3 linked regions of the Tistrella mobilis genome follow. The protein of the gene in region 1 interacts with the protein of each later gene in a pairwise test. Links are inferred from orthologs where the notes say so. Each region holds a gene or a part of one and is shown in the gene's direction. Other genes may lie near its edges. The genes, in order: ptsN, P7L68_RS23710 and trkA.

The links.
Region 2: the proteins of ptsN (region 1) and P7L68_RS23710 interact in binary tests that used the Escherichia coli proteins (3 or more experiments, as listed by UniProt). The link is inferred for Tistrella mobilis from one-to-one orthologs.
Region 3: the proteins of ptsN (region 1) and trkA interact in binary tests that used the Escherichia coli proteins (3 or more experiments, as listed by UniProt). The link is inferred for Tistrella mobilis from one-to-one orthologs.

Annotation. Positions count from the first base shown.
Region 1 is NZ_CP121017.1:4,348,314-4,355,321, forward strand. What follows is about bases 2,553-5,307. They hold ptsN (PTS IIA-like nitrogen regulatory protein PtsN), read left to right. Parts: upstream 2,553-3,575; coding sequence 3,576-4,040; downstream 4,041-5,307. Other genes in these bases: rpoN (RNA polymerase factor sigma-54), read left to right, coding at 2,553-2,640; hpf (ribosome hibernation-promoting factor, HPF/YfiA family), read left to right, coding at 2,808-3,407; P7L68_RS25150 (HPr kinase/phosphorylase), read left to right, coding at 4,076-4,534; rapZ (RNase adapter RapZ), read left to right, coding at 4,531-5,307. Also shown: P7L68_RS25125 (LptA/OstA family protein), read left to right, coding at 1-187; lptB (LPS export ABC transporter ATP-binding protein), read left to right, coding at 276-1,055; more of rpoN, read left to right, coding at 1,066-2,552; more of rapZ, read left to right, coding at 5,308-5,475; P7L68_RS25160 (PTS sugar transporter subunit IIA), read left to right, coding at 5,592-5,999; P7L68_RS25165 (HPr family phosphocarrier protein), read left to right, coding at 6,020-6,319; ahcY (adenosylhomocysteinase), read left to right, coding at 6,522-7,008. UniProt on the Escherichia coli protein: Seems to have a role in regulating nitrogen assimilation.
Region 2 is NZ_CP121017.1:4,022,111-4,029,634, reverse strand. Bases 2,873-6,143 are described here. They hold P7L68_RS23710 (DUF4118 domain-containing protein), read left to right. Parts: upstream 2,873-3,201; coding sequence 3,202-5,943; downstream 5,944-6,143. Other genes in these bases: P7L68_RS23705 (response regulator), read left to right, coding at 5,965-6,143; kdpC (potassium-transporting ATPase subunit KdpC), read left to right, coding at 2,873-3,172. Also shown: potassium-transporting ATPase subunit KdpA, read left to right, coding at 1-501; potassium-transporting ATPase subunit KdpB, read left to right, coding at 516-2,564; more of kdpC, read left to right, coding at 2,594-2,872; more of P7L68_RS23705, read left to right, coding at 6,144-6,696; nthB (nitrile hydratase subunit beta), read right to left, coding at 7,149-7,524. UniProt on the Escherichia coli protein: Member of the two-component regulatory system KdpD/KdpE involved in the regulation of the kdp operon. KdpD may function as a membrane-associated protein kinase that phosphorylates KdpE in response to environmental signals.
Region 3 is NZ_CP121017.1:2,334,783-2,341,857, reverse strand. What follows is about bases 2,205-5,026. They hold trkA (Trk system potassium transporter TrkA), read left to right. Parts: upstream 2,205-2,838; coding sequence 2,839-4,215; downstream 4,216-5,026. Other genes in these bases: P7L68_RS16380 (HAD family hydrolase), read left to right, coding at 4,260-4,976; P7L68_RS16390 (sigma-54-dependent transcriptional regulator), read left to right, coding at 2,205-2,805. In the rest of the region: P7L68_RS16395 (ATP-binding protein), read left to right, coding at 1-1,415; more of P7L68_RS16390, read left to right, coding at 1,420-2,204; RNA chaperone Hfq, read left to right, coding at 5,150-5,419; GTPase HflX, read left to right, coding at 5,605-6,972. UniProt on the Escherichia coli protein: Part of the constitutive potassium transport systems TrkG and TrkH. May regulate the transport activity of TrkG and TrkH systems. Binds to NAD(+) and NADH.

The DNA of each region.
Region 1 (7,008 bases):
CGGCGATGTCGGCGTCTATGATGTCAACAAGGGCATGATCACGCTGACCGGCGCGGTAAAGCTCACCCAGGGCCGCAGCCAGCTTGAAGGCGAGCGGCTGGTGCTCGACCTGAACAAGGGCCGCAGCACGCTGGAAAGCGGTCGCAAGGGCCCGGTGCGCGGCCTGTTCGTGCCTGAAAAGAAGTGATGACCGACAAGATGTGACGCGGCGGCCCGCCGACAGGGCCGCATCATCGACGAGGAACACCGAGCCCTTGACCTCTGGCCATCAGGACATACCCGGCAGGCTTGCCGCCGACGCGCCCGAGCGCGCGGATGCGGGCGGCGATGTGCCGGCGGGGCTGGTCGCCCAGTCGCTGGGCAAGCACTACCGCAAGCGCCCGGTGCTGCGCGACGTGTCGCTCAACGTCGCCCGTGGAGAAGCAGTGGGGCTGCTTGGCCCCAACGGCGCCGGCAAGACCACCTGCTTCTACATCATCACCGGGCTGATCTCGGCCGATTACGGCCGGATCCTGCTCGACGGCGACGACGTGACCACCCTGCCCATGTACCGGCGCGCCCGCCTGGGCATCGGCTATCTGCCGCAGGAGGCTTCGATCTTTCGCGGGCTGACGGTGGAAGACAATATCCGGGCGACCCTGGAAGTGGCGGAGCCGGTGCGCGACAAGCGCGAGACCATGCTGGACGAACTGCTTGCCGAGTTCTCGATCAGCCATCTGCGCCGCACGCCAGCGATAGCGCTCTCTGGCGGTGAACGGCGACGGGTGGAGATCGCCCGCGCCCTTGCCACCAGTCCCGCCTTCGTGCTGCTCGACGAACCGCTGGCCGGCATCGACCCGATCGCGGTTGCCGATATCCGCGACCTGGTCTCGCATCTGAAGCATCGCGGCATCGGCGTGCTGATCACCGATCACAATGTCCGCGAGACCCTCGACATCATCGATCGCGCCTACATCCTGCACGACGGCACCGTGCTGATGGAAGGTGCCCCCGAAGACATCGTCGCCAATGACGACGTGCGCCGCGTCTATCTCGGCGACCGGTTCAGCCTCTAGGAGCCCGCGCATGGCGCTCAGCCAGAGACTGGACATCAAGCTCTCGCAGGCGCTGGTCATGACGCCCCAGCTGCAGCAGGCCATCAAGCTGCTGCAGCTGAACAACATCGAACTTGGCGCCTTCGTGGACGAAGAGCTGCTGCAGAACCCGCTGCTGGTCCGGGCAGAGGAGCGCGACGAACCGCTGACGGCGCTGACGACCGGCGATGCCGGTGACGATCCGAGAGGCCAGGAGCCCGCTTTCGAGCCCGGGGCGCGTACAGAACTGACCGAACTGGTCGGCAGCGGCGTCATGCCCGATTCCGAGCACGCTCCCCTTGATGCCGACATCGCCGGCATGTTCGAGAGCGACGGTCCCGCACCTTCCCAGGAGACCCCTGCCCAGCGGGAGATGGATCTGGATCCGGGTCTCGGCTTCGATGCCGGAGGGCCGGTCGGCCGCGGCGGCGACATGAATTTCGACGGCGACGACGAAGGTTTCGAAGCCCGCACCAGCGAGGCCACCACTCTTGCCCGCCATCTTGAGGAACAGATCGCCATCGAGATCCCGGAGGGGATTGAGCGGGCGATCGCAATCGTGCTTGCCGGCCTGCTGGACGAGAACGGCTATCTGACCATGAGCACGGCCGATGCTGCCCAGCTGATCGGGATCGACGTCCCGCGGGTGGAGGCAGTGCTGACCAGGCTGAAGGGGCTGGACCCGACCGGCGTCTTCGCCCGGGATCTGGCCGAATGCCTTGGCTTGCAGCTGGCCGAGCGTGATCGCCTGGACCCGGCGATGCAGGCGCTGCTCGCCAATCTGGACCTGCTGGCCCAGGGCGACCGGGCACGGTTGAAACGGGTGACCGGGGTCGACGACGAAGATCTCGACGACATGATCCGCGAGCTGCGGGCCCTGGATCCGCGCCCCGGCCTGCGCTTCGGCACGGATCCGCTACAGACCGTGGTGCCCGACATCCTGCTTCGCCCCCGCCCCGATGGCGGCTGGCAGATCGAACTCAATCCTGAGACGCTGCCCCGGGTTCTGGTCGATCACGCCTATGCCACGACCATCACCGCCCAGGCGAAGTCCAAGGCCGAGCGCGAATACATCTCTGAGCGGATGCAGACGGCAAGCTGGCTGGTGAAGGCACTGGACCAGCGTGCCCGCACGATCCTGAAGGTGGGCAGCGAGCTGGTCCGCCAGCAGGACGGCTTCTTCGCCCACGGTATCCGCCATCTGCGGCCCCTGACCTTGCGCGACATCGCCGATGCCATCGGCATGCATGAGAGCACGGTCAGCCGGGTCACGGCCAACAAGTACATGGCCACCCCCCGCGGCCTGTTCGAACTCAAGTTCTTCTTCACCGCCGCCATCGCCACAGCCGACGGATCCGGATCCGTCTCGGCCGAGGCGGTCAGGCACCGGATCAAGGAACTGATCGACGGCGAAAGCGCCGATGCGATCCTGTCCGACGACAAGCTGGTCGAGCTGCTGGCTGCGGATGGCATCGACATCGCGCGCCGAACTGTCGCAAAGTATCGGGAGGGGATGGGGATCGGATCCTCGGTCCAGCGCCGCCGGGCCAAAATGGCCAGGCGCTGACATCGGGGTCCGGCTCCACTGCGGACCTGCCGGAAGGGAGGCCGGCCGGCCCGACGGCCCCGTCAACGATCCGCCCCCGGCAATGCGCCGGTGCGGGGCGCGCGGCAGTCTGTCGCGCCCTGCCCCATCGCAGACGCCGGATGCGGACAAGCGACAGGCGAGGGAACATGCAGCTTACCGTTACGGGCAAGCAGATCAACGTCGGCGACGCCCTGCGCGACCACGTCTTCGAGGAACTGGACCGCGGCGTCAGCAAGTATTTCGACGATGCCATCGACGCCCATGTGGCCTTCGGCCGGGATGCCCACCTGTTCCGCTGCGATATTTCGGTTCATGCCCGCCGCGGTGTCATGATGAAGGCCAGCGGCGCCTCCGACGAGATCTATGTCGCCTTCGATCAGGCACTCTCACGCGCAGAAAAGCAGCTCCGGCGCTATAAGCGGCGCCTGCGGGATCATCACCGCACTGACGGGCGGGCTGATGCTGCACAGAATTCATTTGCATCCATCCCGGCCCGCGCCTACGTTCTCGCCGCCGAGGAGGACGAGACGGTCGAGCGTGAGGACGCGGCCGACGGCCACCCGGTGGTGATTGCGGAAACCGACACCGCCATCCTGTCCCTGACCGTGGGAGAGGCGGTGATGCGCATGGATCTGGCGGATCAGGCCGCGCTGCTGTTCCGCAACAAGGCACATGGCGGGCTCAATCTGGTCTACCGTCGTGAGGACGGGAATATCGGCTGGGTTGATCCGCGCCAGCCGGCCTGAGGGTCGACGTCGAACGGCGGAGACGCCGGAACGTCGGTACCGGGTCGGTCGCGGCGACCGGCCCCGACGGCCACCGGCTCGCCGCTCCCGGTCCCGGAGGGGGCCATCCGACGTGTAAGCCGGGGCCGCACGGGCGCCCCGGCTTTCCCACAAGAGGTTTCGATCGTCATGGAGATCGCGGATCTGCTGCGTCCGGAGGGGGTATTTGCATCCCTGAAGTCCAGCAGCAAGAAGCAGGTTCTTCAGGATCTGTCGCAACGAGCGGCCGATCTGACAGGCATCGACGAACGCACCATCTTCGAAACGCTGCTCGAGCGCGAGCGCCTGGGGACCACCGGCGTCGGCAACGGCGTCGCCATTCCCCATGGCCGGCTGGGCGGGTTGGACCGGGTCCAGGGCCTGTTCGCCCGGCTGGAGCGCCCGATCGATTTCGACGCCGTGGACGACCAGCCGGTCGATCTGATCTTCCTGCTGCTGGCGCCGGAGTCTGCCGGGGCGGATCATCTGAAGGCGCTGGCGCGTGTGTCACGGCTGCTGCGGGATGAACGGGTCTGCGACAAGCTCCGCGGCTCGGACACTGCCGAAGCGCTCTATGCACTGCTCACCGACGACGCATCGAGCAAAGCCGCCTGAGCCCGGGCGGTCATGCCGAGGGGCGGGGCCTTGACATGGCGACGGACCCGCAGACCATCCACGCCACCTGCATCCGCATCGGTCCGGCCGGCATTCTGCTGACCGGGCCGAGCGGCGTGGGCAAATCCGATCTGGCTTTGCGGCTGATCGATACCGGTGCCCGGCTGGTTGCTGACGATCGTGTGGTGCTCCAGACCGGGACACCGGATGCGCCATGGCCGGTCGCCTCCGCCCCTGAGATGCTTTGTGGCTTGATCGAGGTGCGCGGCGTCGGCATCCTTCGCACCGAGGTCTCGGCACCGGCGGCGGTACGTCTGGCCGTCCGGCTCCATCCGCCGGGCTCCAGGATTGAGCGCCTGCCCGAGCCCGATTTCATCACGCTTGCGGGTATCGCCGTTCCGGTGATCGATCTGGTGGCGGTGGAGGCCTCAGCGCCGGCCAAGTTGCGCGCAGCCCTGGCTGCCGTGCTCGATCCGCTTCAGAGGCATGCATGACCCCGATCGCCCGACCCGCTCCGACTCGATCTGATGCAAGCGGGCCGGCCCGCCTGCTGGTGATCACCGGCCTGTCGGGGGCCGGCCGGACCTCGCTGCTCAAGGCGCTGGAGGATCTGGGCTACGAGACGATCGACAACATGCCCGTCCGGCTGATGGCACCCGCGGTGGAAGCCATGGCGCCGGGCGAGGCGCTGGCCGTGGGCATCGACGTGCGCACCCGCGGCTTTGATGCGGCCGCGGTAGATCAGGCGCTCAGCCAGATCGCTGCCCTGCCCGGACTCGCCGCCACAGTCGTCTTTCTGGATTGCGACGACGAGGTGCTCTACCGCCGCTATACCGAGACCAGGCGCCGGCATCCGCTCGCCAGCTCGACCGATCGCCCGGTCGAAGACGGAATCCGCGACGAGCGGGCACTGATCGCACCCTTGCGCGATCGCGCCGATGTGGTGCTCGACACCAGCGAGTTCAGCCTGACGGACCTCAGGCGCAAGGCGTCGGAACTGTTCGCCTTCGGCGGCTCGCCGGGGCTTCAGCTCTCGGTCACCTCGTTCGGGTTCCGCAATGGCCTGCCGCGCGATGCCGATCTGGTCTTCGACGTACGCTTCCTGGCCAATCCGCATTACGATCCGCTGCTGCGGCCGCTCACTGGTCGGGATCCGGCGGTGGGTACCCATATCGCCGCCGATCCGCTCTTCGCCCCCTTCTTCGACCGGATGCTGGACCTCATCCGCCTGCTGCTGCCGGCCTACGCCCGCGAGGGCAAATCCTATCTCACCGTGGCGGTAGGCTGCACCGGTGGCAAACACCGCTCGGTCTTCGTCACTGAACGTCTCGCAGAGGAATTGAGGCAGGACGGGTGGCGGGTTACAGTACGCCATCGCGACATGCCCGACGCGGATCTGGCGCGAACGGGATCCCCGGCTGCAAAACCGGTCTGAGGCGTCAGAACGCGCCTCCGCCGGCAGGTGGCTGCCCATGAACGGAGGGGCCCCGGCGCGCTGCCGCAATGGCGGACGATGCCGGAGCCTCCGCAACCAAGGTGACGACGGAACCGATGATCGGTCTGGTACTGGTGACGCACGGCCGGCTCGCCGACGAATTCGTGGCAGCAACCGAACATGTCGTCGGCCCTCAGAAGGCCATGAAGGCGATCTGCATCGGCCCCGATGACGACATGGAAAAGCGGCGCCAGGACATCATCGACGCGGTGGCCGCCGTCGACGGCGGCGATGGCGTGATCGTGCTGACCGACATGTTCGGCGGCACCCCGTCCAATCTGGCGATCTCGATCCTGGATCGGGCCCATGTCGAGGTCATCGCCGGCGTGAATCTGCCGATGCTGATCAAGCTTGCCAGCGTGCGTGAGACGGAGCCACTCGCCAAAGCCGTGGTCAGCGCCCAGGATGCCGGGCGCAAATACATCAACGTCGCGAGCACCCTGCTCGCCGGCGACGGCCGCTGACGCAAGGGAGCCCCCGCCCGATGAGCCAGTCCGCCGCCCCGTCAGGCGAACGCCTGAAGCGCACCGTCGAGATCATCAACCGACGCGGCCTCCACGCACGCGCCGCAGCGAAATTCGTCAAGACAGCCGACAGCTTCTCGGCCGAGATCGAGGTCACCCGCTGCGGCCAGACCGTGTCGGGCCGGTCGATCATGGGGCTTATGATGCTGGCCGCGAGCCCCGGCTGCACCATCGATATAGAGGCTGCGGGCGCGGACGCCCCCCAGGCCATGGATGCCCTGGTCAAACTGATCGGCAACCGTTTCGACGAGGATGAATAGACGTTTGGCCGTCTGCCCGACCCGTGCCGACCCGCCGTCCCGGCGGGTTTTTTCATGGCCTCCACCGCATGCGGCGGCATATTACCATATAAAGATAGCTTTATATTCCCTTGCCCGATCAGGGCGGCCAGGGCTATAACCAGAGGGAGAGACGTTTGCCGGTTCCCCGGCAAAGCCGCCATGCCCATCAGGAGCGCCCTCGATGACCACGTTCACGGACTACAAGGTCAAGGACATCGCCCTCGCCGAGTGGGGCCGCAAGGAGATCTCGCTGGCCGAGACCGAGATGCCGGGGCTGATGGCGCTGCGCGACGAATATGGCGCGTCGAAGCCGCTGGCGGGTGCGCGGATCGCCGGCTGCCTGCACATGACCATTCAGACCGCCGTGCTGATCGAGACCCTGATCGCGCTGGGCGCCGAGGTCCGCTGGTCGTCGTGCAACATCTTCTCGACCCAGGATCAGGCAGCGGCCGGTATCGCCGCCGCCGGCATCCCGGTCTTCGCCTGGAAGGGGGAGACCGAAGAGGAATATGAGTGGTGCGTCGAACAGACCATCAAGGGGCCCGATGGCTGGACCCCGAACATGATCCTGGATGACGGCGGCGACCTGACCCTCATCATGCACCAGAAGTATCCGGAGCTGATGAACGAGGTCCGCGGCATCTCGGAAGAGACGACCACCGGTGTGC
Region 2 (7,524 bases), 330 kb from region 1 along the record:
GGCCGGACACCCGAATACATGGGCAAGAAGATCGAGGCGCGCGAGATGACGCTGGCGATGCTGGCGCTGATCGGCCTTGCGGTCGCCATGCTGGTGCCCGCCGCCCTGTCGGCCGTGCTGCCCGCCGGCCGGGCGGCCGTGCAGGATGCCGGTCCGCACGGCCTGTCCGAGATCCTCTACGCCTATGCCTCGGCGGCCGGAAATAACGGCTCGGCCTTCGCGGGCTTTGGCGCCACCCGGACCTTCCATGCCATTGCCGTCGGCATCGCGATGATGATCGGTCGCTATCTGCCGGTGGTGGTCGTGCTGGCGATCGCCGGCAGCCTTGCGGCCAAGAAGAAGATCCCGGCCACCGCCGGCACCCTGCCGACCCACGGCCCGCTCTTCATCGGCCTGCTGATCGGCACGGTCGCGATCATCGGCGGCCTCACCTATTTCCCGGCGCTCGCGCTCGGCCCCGTCGCGGAGCATCTGTCCATGCTCCTCGGCCGGACGTTCTGACGGAACCCGCTCCCATGCGTACATCCGAGGACATCCGCCTCGTCGACCCGGCGCTGCTGTCGCGCGCCGCCCGCGAGGCCTTCACCAAACTGTCGCCGCAGGCTCTTGCCGGCAACCCGGTCATGCTGACCACCGCGGTGGTCGCCGCCGTCGCAACCGTCCTTGCCGGGCTGGAGCTCGCAACCGGCGGCCCGCATGGTCCGGTACTGGCGCAGATCTGTCTCTGGCTCTGGGCCACGGTGCTGTTCGGCAACTTCGCCGAGGCACTGGCCGAGGGGCGCGGCCGGGCCCGTGCTGACAGCCTGCGCGCCACCCAGTCCGAGACGCTGGCCAAACTGCTGCCGGGTATGCCCCGTGGCGATGCCCGCATCCACGACTGGCGTGAGGTATCCTCCCGCGATCTCGGCCTCGACGATCTGGTCTATGTCGAGGCGGGCGATATCGTGCCCGCCGATGGCGAGGTCGTCGCCGGCATCGCCTCGGTCGATGAAAGCGCCATCACGGGCGAAAGCGCGCCGGTGATCCGCGAGAGCGGCGGCGACCGCTCCGCCGTCACCGGCGGCACCCGGGTGGTGTCGGATGCGATCGTGGTCCGGGTCACCCAGCGGCCGGGAGAGAGCTTCCTCGACCGGATGATCGGTCTGGTCGAGGGGGCGACGCGGCGCAAGACGCCGAACGAGATTGCGCTCACCATTCTGCTGGTCTCGCTGACGCTCATCTTCCTGATCGTGGTCGCCAGCCTTGAAGCCTTCGCCGCTTTCTCGGGCACGCTGCTTCCGGTCGGCTTCCTGATCGCGTTGCTGGTCACCCTGATCCCCACCACCATCGGTGGTCTGTTGTCGGCGATCGGTATCGCCGGCATGGACCGGCTGATCCGCGCAGGCGTGGTCGCCCGATCGGGCCGTGCGGTCGAAGCGGCGGGCGACGTCGATGTGCTGCTGCTCGACAAGACCGGTACCATCACCTTCGGCAATCGTATGGCCGACGCCTTCCTGCCCCTGCCCGGCGTGGGAGAGGCAAGGCTGGCCGAGATTGCGGCGCTCGCCAGTCTGGGCGACGAGACGCCGGAAGGCCGTTCCATCCTCGACCTCGCCCGCAAGGCCCACGGCTTCCGTGCCGAGGTGGCGGAGGTGGCGCGCCTGGTGGCCTTCACCGCCCAGACCCGGATCTCGGGGGCCGACCTCACCGATGGCCGCCGGGTCCGCAAGGGGGCGGGCGATGCCATCCTGAAACAGGCGAAGGGCAGCGTGCCCCCGCAGCTCGGCCATCTGGTCGATCAGGTCGCGCGCAGCGGCGGCACGCCGCTGGTGGTGGCGGAAGACGACCGGCCGCTGGGTGTCATCCATCTGAAGGATGTGATCAAGCCGGGCATCCGCGAACGCTTTTCCGAGCTGCGCCGGATGGGCATCCGCACGGTGATGATCACCGGCGACAACCCGATCACGGCGGCGGCGATCGCGGCCGAGGCCGGCGTCGACGACGTTCTGGCCGAGGCGACGCCTGAACGCAAGCTGGAGCTGATCCGCGCCGAACAGGCGAAGGGCCGCATGGTCGCGATGTGCGGCGACGGTTCCAATGATGCGCCGGCCCTTGCCCAGGCCGATGTCGGTGTTGCGATGAACGAGGGCACGCCGGCCGCCAAGGAGGCGGCCAATCTGATCGATCTCGACAGCGACCCCACCAAGCTGATCGAGGTGGTGATGGTCGGCAAGCAGCTGCTGGTCAGCCGCGGCGCCCTCACCACCTTCTCGATCGCCAATGACGTGGCGAAATATTTCGCCATCGTCCCGGCGCTGTTCGCGGGCGTCTATCCGGCGCTGGGGGCGCTCGACGTCATGCAGCTTTCAAGCCCCGAAAGCGCGATCCTCTCGGCGGTCATCTTCAACGCCCTGATCATCGTGGCGCTGGTGCCGCTGGCGCTCAAAGGCGTTACGGCGCGGGCCGCCTCTGCTGCGGCGCTGCTGCGCCGGAACCTGCTGGTCTATGGTCTGGGCGGGCTGATCGCGCCCTTCATCGGCATCAAGGCGATCGACATGATCGTCTCGGGCCTCGGTCTGGTCTGAGCGAGGGAGACAGTCTTATGCTGCACCCCATGTTGCGCAACATCCGCCGGGCGGTGGTGCCGCTCGCGCTGTTTTCAGGCCTGCTCGGCCTCGCCTATCCGCTGGCCATGACCGGTCTTGCCGGGGCGATCGCACCCCGGCAGGCCGCGGGCAGCCCGGTCACCGATGCGGCGGGCCGGGTGGTCGGTTCGGCGCTGGTCGGCCAGGATTTCACCTCGCCCGGCTACTTCCACGGCCGGCCGTCGGCGGTGGGCTATGATGCGGCGGCCGCCGGCGCCTCCAATCTGGGGCCGACCTCGGCTGCGCTGGCGGCACAGATCGGCGACCGTATCGCCGCGGTTCGGGCGGAGACGGGGGCGGGCGGCGCGATCCCTGCCGATCTGGTGACGGCCTCGGGCTCGGGGCTCGACCCCGATCTCTCGCCCGAAGCGGTGCGGCTGCAGGTCCCGCGGGTGGCGGCCGCCCGGCAGATGGCGCCTGATGCGGTGGAGGCTCTGGTCGCCGCCCATGTCGAGCGGCCCGTGGCCGGGCTGATCGGCTGGCCGCGGGTCAACCTGCTGCGGCTCAACATGGCGCTCGACGCCATGGCCGGCCCCGGGGCAGGCTGATCCTTGAGCCCCGCGCGCGGAGAGCCCGGATGACCAGAGACGCCGACAGACCCGCCCCCGAGGCGCTGATCGAGGATGCGAAGCGCGAGCGCCGCGGCCGGCTCAAGATCTTCCTGGGCGCCGCACCCGGCGTGGGCAAGACCTATGCGATGCTGGAAGAGGCGCAGCGCCGCCGGGCGGAGGGGACCGATGTCGTCGTGGCGGTGGTGGAGACCCATGGCCGGGCCGAAACCGAGGCGCTGCTCCGCGGTCTGGAGGTGATCCCGCGCCGGATCCTGACCCATCGCGGCCGGGCCTTCCCCGAGATGGATCTGGATGCGGTGCTGGCCCGCCGCCCCGCCCTGGCCCTGGTCGACGAGTTCGCCCATACCAACGTGCCGGGGGCGCGCCACGAAAAGCGCTTCCAGGATGTGGCCGAGCTGATCGATGCCGGCATCGACGTGCTGACCACGCTCAACGTCCAGCATCTGGAAAGCCTGAACGACATCGTCCAGCGCATCACCCGCATCCGGGTGCGCGAGACCCTGCCCGACGACGTGCTGGCGATGGCCGACGAGATCGAGCTGATCGATCTGCCGCCCGACGATCTGATCCGGCGCCTGCGCGAGGGCAAGGTCTATCTGGGCGACCAGGCGCGGCGGGCGGTGCTGCATTTCTTCAGCCGCGGCAATCTGACGGCGCTGCGCGAGCTGGCGCTGCGCGCGGCCGCCGAGCGGGTCGATGAAGAGATGATCCGCTATATGCGCGCCCATGCCGTGCCCGGCCCCTGGCCGGCGCGGGAGCGGCTGATGGTCTGTATCGGCACGGGGGCAGAGGCCGAGGCGGTGGTCCGCGCCGGCCGGCGCATGGCCGACCGCGCGCGGCTGCCCTGGATCGCGGTTCATGTCGAGACCGGGGCCGGTGCCGCGTCTGCCGGTGATTACACCCCCCAGGACCGCGCCAACCGGGCACTGAGGCTGGCCGAGCGGCTGGGGGCGGAGGTGACCGTGCTGCCGCGTCCGGTCCATGCCCGGCGGCTGGCCGACGAGCTGGTGGCGCTGGCGCGGGAGCGCAATGTCAGCCGGATCGTGATCGGCCGGGCACCCCGTCGGCCCTGGTGGCGGCGCCTGGGGGCAGGCGGCGGGCTGGCCGAGGCGCTGGTCAGCCGGGCGACCGGCTTCGAATTGACCGTCATCGCCGCCGAGGCGGAGACGACCGCCGCCGCCGCCGAACCCGGCCGTCTGCAGGCGGAGGCCCCGGGTCCGCATTTCGGGCCGCGGGAACTGGCGCTGATCGGCGTGTCGGTGGCCGCCGCCGCCCTGGTCTCGACCCTGGTCGAGATGATCCTGCCCTTGCCCAATGTGTCGCTGGTCTTCCTGATCGCGGTGCTGGTGGTGGCGGTGCGCGGCGGGCTCTGGCCCTCGATCGCGGCCAGCGTGCTCAGCTTCTTCGCCTACAATTTCTTCTTCACCGTGCCCCACCACACGTTTCAGGTGTCGCGGACCGAGGACATCCTGACCATCGTCTTCTTCCTGATCGCGGCGGCGCTGACCGGCAATCTCGCCGGCCGGCTGCGGGAGCGGGTGCAGGCAGAGCGGCAGGCGGCGCGGCGGGTCGGCAATCTGTATGATTTCGCCCGCAAGGCCGCCGGGGCGGCGGATGTCGACGATGTCGCCTGGGCGGTGGTCTCCCATGTCGCGCGCACGCTGCAATGCGATGCGGTGCTGCTGCTGCCGGAACCCGATGGCGGGCTCAGGATCGGCGCCGGCTTTCCCCCTGAGGACCGGCTGACCCCCGCCAACCGGGCGGCGGCGGAATGGGCCTGGCGGCACGAGCGGCCGGCGGGCTGGTCTTCGGACACGCTGCCGGCATCTGACTGGCTGTTCGTGCCGATGAAGGCCGCGCGGGGGCCCGTGGGGCTGGTCGGCGTCTCGTTCGGCGGACGCGACGGCCGGCCGAAACAGCTGGGCCCCGAACAGCGCCGGCTGCTGGAGGCGGTGGTCGATCAGGCGGCGCTTGCCGTCGACCGTACCCTGCTTGCTGCCGATATCGAGCGGGAACGGCTGAAGGGCGAGGCGGATGCCCTGCGGGCGGCCCTGCTCTCATCCATCAGCCATGATCTGCGCACGCCGCTGGTCTCGATCATCGGCGCCGCCTCCAGCCTGAAGAGCCTGGGGGAGGCGCTGGATCCCGGCGCCCGCGGCGAGCTGGCCGACACCATCCACGACGAGGCGAGGCGGCTGGATGCCTATGTCCAGAACCTGCTCGACATGACCCGGCTCGGCCATGGCGCGCTGGCGCTGCGTCGCGACTGGGTGGATCTGACGGAACTGGCCGGGCGGGTGCGCGGCCGGCTGGCCCGGCAGCTGGGCGGGCGGCAGCTGGACGTGGTGGTGCCCGAAGGCCTGCCGCTGCTACATGTCGATGCGGTGCTGATGGAGCAGGTGCTGGTCAATCTGGTCGACAACGCGGTCAAGCATGGCGGGCCGGATGGCCGGATCACCATCGCCGCCGCCCTTGCCGATCGCGGCCGCAGCATCGACATCCGGGTGGAGGATGACGGGCCGGGCATCCCCGAAGCGGATCGGGAGGCCGTGTTCGACATGTTCCACCGGGTGAAGGCTGGCGACAGCCAGCCCGCCGGCACCGGGCTCGGGCTTGCGATCTGTCGCGGCTTCGTCGAGGCTCATGGCGGCACGATCCGTGCCGATGCCGGTGGCCAGGGCACCCGGATCGTGATCCGCCTGACCGTCGCGGAGCCGCCGGCCCCGCCGCCCGAAGATGCCGAGTGACGCCCCCTCATCGGAGAGACGATGCCCGTCGACATGAACACCGCCCGCATTCTGGTGGTCGATGACGAACCCCAGATCCGCCGCTTTCTCAAGATCGCGCTCGGCGCCGCGGGCTTCGAGGTGATCGAGGCGGCGACGGGGGAGGAGGCGGTCCGGGCCGCGGCGACCCGGGCGCCGGCGATGATCGTGCTGGATCTGGGCCTGCCCGATATCGACGGCACCGAGGTGATCGGCCGGATCCGCGACTGGTCGGGCGTACCGATCCTGGTCCTTTCGGTGCGGGCCGACGAGGCGGGCAAGGTGGCGGCGCTGGATCGGGGGGCGGATGATTACGTCACCAAGCCCTTCGGCATCGCCGAACTCACCGCCCGCATCCGGGCGACGCTGCGGGCGCGCGGCACCGCACCGGTCCAGCCGGGCCAGATCCCGGCCGCGCCTGATGACGAGGCGCTGATCCGCATCGGCACCCGGATCACCATTGATCAGCCGCGCCATGAAGTGACGCTCGACGGTCAGCCGGTGAAGCTCAGCCGGCGGGAATACGACCTGCTGCGCATCCTGGCCCGCAATCGCGGCCGGATGATGACCCATGCCCAGCTGCTGCGCGAGGTCTGGGGGCCGGCGCACGAGGCCGATACCCATTATCTGCGGATCTATGTCGGCCATCTGCGCCAGAAGCTGGGCGACGACCCCGCCGATCCGAAGCTGATCGTCAACGAACCCGGCGTCGGCTACCGGCTGGAGGGAGGCTGAGTCGAGGGGCGTTGCGGAATCAACCCCACCATCAACCCACCGGGTTGATGGTGGGGCAGATCAGGCCAGGCCCTTGGCGCGGGTGATGTCTTCCAGTGCGGCCAGCCAGTGATGGTAATAGGTGGTGCCGATATCCGGATCGCCACCCAGCTGGGCGGTGACGATCCGCGCCGACAGGGTCGCCGCCCATTCATTCCAGCTGAACAGGCCGGCCTCGTGCAGCGACACCACCAGGGCGAAAGCCTGGGCTTCCCAGGGCTCGCGGAAGACCGGCCCCCCGGCATCGGCCGGCTGGCCCAGCAGCAGGGGCGGTACCGGCCTGGCCGCGGGCGGTGTGCAGGTGATGCCATGGGCGTCGACATCCGGGGTGCCGGCTGTCGCGGGGCGGGCGGCGCCGGCCGGGACCACGGTGATCGGGCGCGGGGTTGAGGGGGGTTGATGCTCCATCGCCATCATGCCGGCTCCAGATAGTCGTCCCACAGATCCGCATGGACGCAGTCATTGGGATGGGCGGTTTCGCCCCAGAGGTCGCGAGCGGCGAAGCGCACCGCATAACAGGGCTGGGGATCCTCGCCGCGGCGGGCGGCGGCGGCATCCGGCAGCACGAAATCGCCGTGCAGGCGCTCGATCGTGCCCACACGGCCGCGCACATAGCGCGGCGCCCTGGTGTGGGCCAGCGTATTGATATCCCGGACTTTCACCCGGTCGCCGGCCGTGAAGCGGGCAGGGCGGCCGCTGCCGTCCCGGCGGGCGCTGGCGCCACGCGCCAGGATGGCGGCCGCCTGGGCCGCATCAGGGGCGGGTTTGAGGTCCGCGGGCAGGGCCGGG
Region 3 (7,075 bases), 2.0 Mb from region 1 along the record:
TGCTTGCGGCGGTGTGGATCGGCTTTCTGGTCGCGCGCTCGATCGCCCGGCCGGTCAGTCAGCTGGTCGGCGCCGCTGAACGGGTGCGGGGCGGCGATCTGACCGCTCAGGTGCCCGAGGGGCGGGAGGATGACGAAGTCGGCATCCTGGCCCGGGCCTTCAACCGCATGACCCGTCAGCTGGCGGCGCAGCGCGAGGCCCTGCTGGCGGCCAACCGCCAGATCGACACCCGCCGCCGTTTCACGGAGAAGGTGCTGGAAGGCGTTTCTGCGGGTGTCATCGGCCTTGATGCCGAAAACCGGGTCAACCTGGCCAACCGGTCGGCGCTGGCGCTTCTGGGCGTGGATTTCGATCAGGCGGTCGACCGGCCGGTGACCGAGCTTCTGCCGGCACTTGAACCGCTGCTCGCCCGCCTGGCGGAGCGGCCGGATCGGGTGGTCCAGGCCCAGATCGAGGCGATCGCCGGCGGCAATCATCGCAATCTGATGGTGCGCCTTGCGGCTGATCTGGTGGCTCCGCGCGGCGGGGAAGGGGCGGCGGCAACCGTCGGCGTCGTGGTGACTTTCGACGACATCACCGAATTGATGGTGGCGCAGCGCACGGCGGCCTGGTCGGATGTGGCACGGCGTATCGCTCATGAGATCAAGAACCCGCTGACCCCGATCCAGCTTTCGGCCGAGCGGCTGAAGCGGAAATACCTGAAGGAGATCACCTCCGATCCCGACACTTTCGTCGCCTGTACCGAAACCATCATCCGGCAGGTCGGCGATATCGGGCGGATGGTGAACGAATTCTCGTCCTTTGCCCGCATGCCGCAGCCGGTGATGGCGGATGTCGATCTGGGACCGCTGCTGCGCGAGGCGTCGATTACCCAGCGCATGGGCAGGCCGGAGCTGAAGTTCGAGCTGGAACGCCCGGACGGGCCGGTGATGGTGCGGGCGGATGCGCGATTGCTGGGGCAGGCCCTGACCAATCTGCTGGTCAATGCCGCCCAGGCGGTCGATGGTGTCGCCGAGGGCGAGGGTGTGGCGGTCAAGGACCTTCCCGAAGAGCGTCGGATGATCCGGATCGCTCTGGATGCGCAGGACAAGCGGGCCGTGATCACGGTCGAGGACGCCGGCAAGGGCCTGCCCGAGGCGTTCCGCGGGCGCCTGACCGAGCCTTACGTCACGACCAAGGTGAAGGGAACGGGTTTGGGCCTCGCCATCGTGCGCAAGATCATGGAAGATCACGGCGGCCGCCTGTCGATCGACGACCGTCGATCGGCGGACGGGCGTATCATCGGGGCAGTGGCGACACTGGAGCTGCCCCTGGCCGATCCGGGTGCCGTCCCCGGCGCGGCCGCGTCAGATAACCGGCACTCCACGCCACCGCAGGACGGTCCCAACAGCTCTTCTGGTTCTACAAGGCCCTGACGCGATGCCATCGGACATTCTGATCGTCGATGACGAAGACGACATCCGGCACCTTGTCGCTGAACTGCTCCGCGACGAGGGCTACACCGCCCGGACGGCGCGCAACAGCGACGAGGCGCTGGCCGAGGTCGCGGCCCGGCTGCCCGATATGGTGCTGCTCGACATCTGGCTCGATGGCAGCCGGCTCGACGGTATGGGCATTCTGTCCGAGATCGTACGTGATCATCCCGGCCTGCCGGTGGTGATGTTCAGCGGTCATGGCACCATCGAGACGGCGGTCACCGCCATCCGCGAAGGTGCCTATGATTTTATCGAGAAACCCTTCAAATCAGACCGTCTGCTGCTGGTGGTGCGCAACGCCATCGAACATGCCAAGCTGCGCCGCGAGGTTGCCGACCTTAAGAAGCGTACCGGCGGTGACGCCGAGCTGATCGGCACATCGGCAGCGGTGCGTCAGCTGCGGCACACGATCGAGCGGGTCGCGCCGACCAACAGTCGCGTGCTCGTGACCGGTCCCGCCGGCGCCGGCAAGGAAGTGGCGGCCCGGCGGATCCATACGCAGTCGCGCCGTGCCGATGCTCCGTTCGTGGTGCTGAACTGCGCCATCATGACGCCCGATCGGGTGGAGGCGGAGCTGTTCGGTGCGGAGCCGGGTGCGCTCGGCCCCGACACGCCGCGTAAGCTCGGGCTGTTCGAGCAGGCACATTCCGGCACGCTGTTCCTGGACGAGGTTTCGGACCTGCCGATGGAAACCCAGGGCAAGGTGGTGCGCGCCCTGCATGAACAGCGCTTCACCCGGCTTGGCGGTGAGCGGCCGATCGAGGTGGATGTGCGGGTGGTGGCTGCCACCAACCGCGATCTGGCGAGCGAGATCCAGTCCGGCCGTTTCCGTGAAGATCTGTTCTATCGGCTGAACGTCGTGCCGCTCAAGGTGCCAAGCCTGAAAGAGCGTCGCGACGACATCCCGGAGCTGGCACGTCACTTCATGGCGCGGGCTGCCGCGATGTCAGGGCTGCCGCCGCGCAGTCTGGGCGCCGATGCGCTGGCCGTGCTTCAGGCCGGGGAATGGCCGGGCAATGTCCGTCAGCTGCGTAACGTCATCGAGTGGCTGCTGATCATGGCGCCGGGTGATGCCCAGACCGAGATCCGTGCCGAAATGCTGCCGCCGGAGCTGGGAGCGGGGGCGCCTGCCCTGGTCAATCCCTCGGAGGACGGCGAGATCATGGGCCTGCCGCTGCGCGATGCGCGCGAGGTGTTCGAGCGCAATTACCTGAAGGCCCAGGTCGCCCGTTTCAACGGCAACGTGTCGCGGACGGCGAGCTTTGTGGGTATGGAACGCTCGGCGTTGCACCGCAAGCTCAAGAGCCTCGGCATCAATACTTCATCGTAACCCACTGGCAGACCGTCGAAAGGGCAGGGCCATATGAAGGTCATCATCTGCGGCGCCGGCCAGGTGGGACACAACATCGCGCGCTCTCTGGTGCGTGAAGAGAACGACATCACCGTCATCGATCAGTCGGAAGACCTGATCCGCAAGCTGTCGGAATCGCTCGAGATCAAGGGGCTGATCGGCTATGCCTCGCATCCGGACGTGCTCGAGCAGGCGGGTGCCGCCGATGCTGATATGCTGATCGCGGTTACGGCCTCGGACGAGGTCAATATGGTCGCCTGCCAGGTGGCGCATGCGCTGTTCAACGTGCCGACCAAGATCGCGCGCGTCCGCCATCAGGGCTATCTGCAGCCGATGTGGGCGGATCTGTTCAGCCGTGAGAACCTGCCCATCGACGTGATCATCTCGCCGGAGCTGGAGGTTGCGCGGGCGATCGGCCGGCGCCTGAAGGTGCCGGGGGCGACGGATGTGATCCCGTTTGCGGGCGACCGTGTCTATCTGGTCAGCCTGAAGGCAGACGCCTCCTGCCCGGTGGTCAACACACCGCTCTCCCAGCTGACCGAGCTGTTTCCCGATCTCACCCTCCGGATCGTTTCGATCATCCGCGGGGACCGGATGATCGTGCCGACCCCGCGCGACCAGATCATTGCCGGCGATCAGATCTATTTCGTTGCCGATCGTGAGCACGTGCCGCGGGCCATGGCGATCTTCGGCTTCGAAGAGCGCGAGGCACGCCGGATCATCGTGGTGGGCGGCGGCAATATCGGCCTGTTCCTGGTCTCGCAGCTCGAAAAGCTCCAGCCGCGGCTGAACATTAAACTGATCGAGGCGGATCGCCATCGGGCGGAGCGGATCGCCGATCAGCTGACCCACAGCCTGGTGCTTTCGGGCAGCGGGCTCGACCCGGATCTGCTGGGTGATGCCAATACCGGCGGTGCCGAAACGATCGTCACCGTCACCAATGACGACGAATCCAACATTCTTTCGGCCCTGCTGGCCAAGCGCATGGGCTGCAAGCGGGCGATGGCGCTGGTCAACAACCCGACCTACCCGCCGCTGATCAGCTCTCTGGGCGTCGACGTGGTGATCAATCCGCGCGCGGTGACCGTGTCGCGGATCCTGCAGCATGTCCGCCGCGGCCGCATCCATGCGGTCTACAGTCTTCAGGACGGCGGTGGCGAAATCATCGAGGCAGATGCGCTGGAAACGTCGCCCCTGGTCGGTCGACCGCTCAGGGAAACCGGCCTGCCGCAAGGCGTTATCATTGGCGCGGTGGTCCGCGAGGGCAGGGTGATTGCCCCCGATGGCGACACGGTGATCAAGGCTCGGGACCGGATCGTGCTCTTTGCGCTGGCCGACAGCATCCGCAAAGTCGAGAAGCTGTTCTCCGTCCGCCTCGAATTCTTCTGATCCATCCCCGTTTGAACCGCCCCGACCCGGAGCCTCGCCCTCGTATGACCATGACTGCGCCTGTGACCGGGATCGACGATGCCGAGGCCTTTGCCCGGCTCGGCCGTCCCAATGCCGTGCTGTTCGACTGGGATCATACCCTGGTCGATGCCTGGGGGGCGATTCTCGCCGCCTATAACGATGTCATGATCGCCTATGACAAGCCGCCGGCCCTGACACCGGAAGAGGGGCGGCTGCGCATCCGGCGCTCGATGCGCGATACCTTTCCCGAAATCTTCGGAGACCGCTGGCAGGAGGCGGCGCTGCGTTTCAAGGCAGCCTACGCCAAGCGGCATCTCGAAACCGTGGCGGCCATGGATGGCGCCGCAGACCTGCTCGACCTGCTGGCGGGGCAGGGAATCCCGCTCGGTGTGGTCAGCAACAAGCAGGGGCCTTTTCTGCGCGCGGAGGTGGCGCATCTGGGCTGGGGGGATCGGTTCGGGGCCTTGCTGGGGGCCGGTGATGCCGCCCGTGACAAACCGGATGCGGCACCGGTCATTGAGGCCTTGGCATCGGTCGGTCGTGAAGCCGGTCCGAATGTCTGGTTTGTCGGCGATGCGCTGGTCGACATGGACTGCGCCCGGGCGGCCGGCTGCACCGGTATCCTCCTGGTCCATGACGGCACCAGCCTGGACGAGGGTGTGCTTACGCGCGCAGATCTCCGGGTTGTCGATTGCCGCCACCTGCACGACCTTGTAACTTCGGCGATGGGTCTTACCTGATCGGGCGGTCCGATATGGTATGGCTCCGGGCCGGCGTGTGATGGCACGCGGTACCCGGGCGGGGGACGCCCGGCAACCGGCTCGACAAAGATCCCGGCTAAGACCCGAAAAGCGGTCGCGGCGGCCGGGAGACAGACCAAAATCGCCGCATGATAACAAGAAGGGGTGCCTCCATGGCGTCTGAAAAGAACCAGAACCTCCAGGATGTGTTTCTGAACTACATCCGGAAGAACAAGACCCCGGTGACCGTATTCCTGGTCAACGGTGTCAAGCTTCAAGGTGTCGTGACCTGGTTCGACAACTTCTCCGTGCTGCTGCGGAGGGACGGGCACAGTCAGCTCGTGTACAAGCATGCCATCTCGACCGTCATGCCGACGGTGCCGGTCCAGCTGTTCGATGCCCAGGCTCAGGGCGATCGCGACAAGGATCACGGCGACCATTGATGGTCGAGACGGACGGGGAACACGTGCTCTGCCCGCGCGGTTCCCCTGTCCGGCAGGGTTCCCGACCAGGCCGCCGCGGTTGCGCGTGCGGCCTGTCATCGCCTTCTGGGGGCGGGGTGGCGACCGCCGGCGACATCATGTCGCAACCTTTCCTGTCCTTTGCGCCCGGCGCATGAAGGAGCGGTTTGTCCGACGATAAGATCATTTTCCGGCCCGACGGCGATCTGCCGGCCCGGGCCCTGGTTTTGCAGCCCGACGTCAAGGAGCAGCGGCGCGGTGCGCCGGCCCCGGTCGAGGATGATCCCGAAGCGGTCCGCAGCATCCGTGCGCGGCTGGAGGAAGGGGTTGCACTGACCGGCGCGCTCGGCCTGGATGTGGCCGAGGGGCTGGTGGTGCCGGTTGCGCGCATGCGGCCTTCCACCCTGCTGGGGTCGGGCAAGGTTGAGGAGATCAAGGCCAGGCTCGAAGCCGCACCGGTCGATCTGGTGGTGATGAACCGGCCGCTGACGCCCATCCAGCAGCGCAATCTGGAGAAGGCCTGGAACGTCAAGGTCATCGACCGGATCTGGCTGATTCTGGAAATTTTCGCCGACCGTGCCCGTACCCGTGAGGGGCGGCTGCAGGTCGAGCTTGCCCGCCTGGGTTATCAGCGCAGCCGTCTGGTCCGCAGCTGGACCCATCTGGAGCGGCAGCGCGGTGGCCGCGGCTTCCTCGCCGGCCCTGGTGAGACCCAGATCGAAACCGACCGCCGGATCATCGACGACAAGATGGCCAAGCTGAAGCTTCAGCTCGCCGAAGTCGTCCGCACCCGGGAACTGCATCGCAAGAAGCGCCGCGAGGTGCCCTATCCGGTGGTGGCCCTGGTCGGCTATACCAATGCCGGTAAGTCGACGCTGTTCAATCGTGTCACCGGTGCCTCGGTGATGGCGAAAGACATGCTGTTCGCCACGCTGGACCCGACCATGCGGGCGCTCGATCTGCCCTCCGGCCGGCGGGTGATCCTGTCCGACACCGTGGGTTTCGTCTCCGAGCTGCCGACCGGCCTGATCGCCGCTTTCCGGGCGACGCTTGAAGAGGTGCGCGAGGCGGCGTTGATCATTCATGTCCGCGACATCGCCGATCCCGATACCGGTGCACAGCGGCGCGACGTACTCCATGTGCTGGGCGAACTGGGCATGGGGCATCGCCTTGCCGATGACGTGCTCGAATTCCGCAACAAACTCGACATGCTGGAAGGCGAGGCGCGGGAGCGGGTGCTGAACGAGGCGTCGCGCGCAGAAGATGCCGTTGCGGGCTCGGCCCTCTCCGGCGAGGGGCTCGACCGGTTGTTCGCCGCAATCGACGCCCGGCTCGCGGTCGGTGACGAGCTTGCCCATTTCGACGTGCCGCATTCGGACGGCCAGGCCCTGGCCTGGCTTTATGCCCATGGCGAGATTGCGGAGCGGGAAGACGACGAAGCGGTCGCCCATGTCGCCGTCCGCCTGAAACCCCAGGATCTGAGCCGGTTCCAGGCCCGCTGGCCGCATCTCTCGCCGTCGGTGTCGCCCGCGTGATTTTTTTGGGCCCGGAGCTCTTGAACGATTTGCTAGCACTCTTACCTGAGGAGTGCTAAACAGCCCGTGCAGGTCCGGCCCATCCGGGAGAGCCTGAACGGGC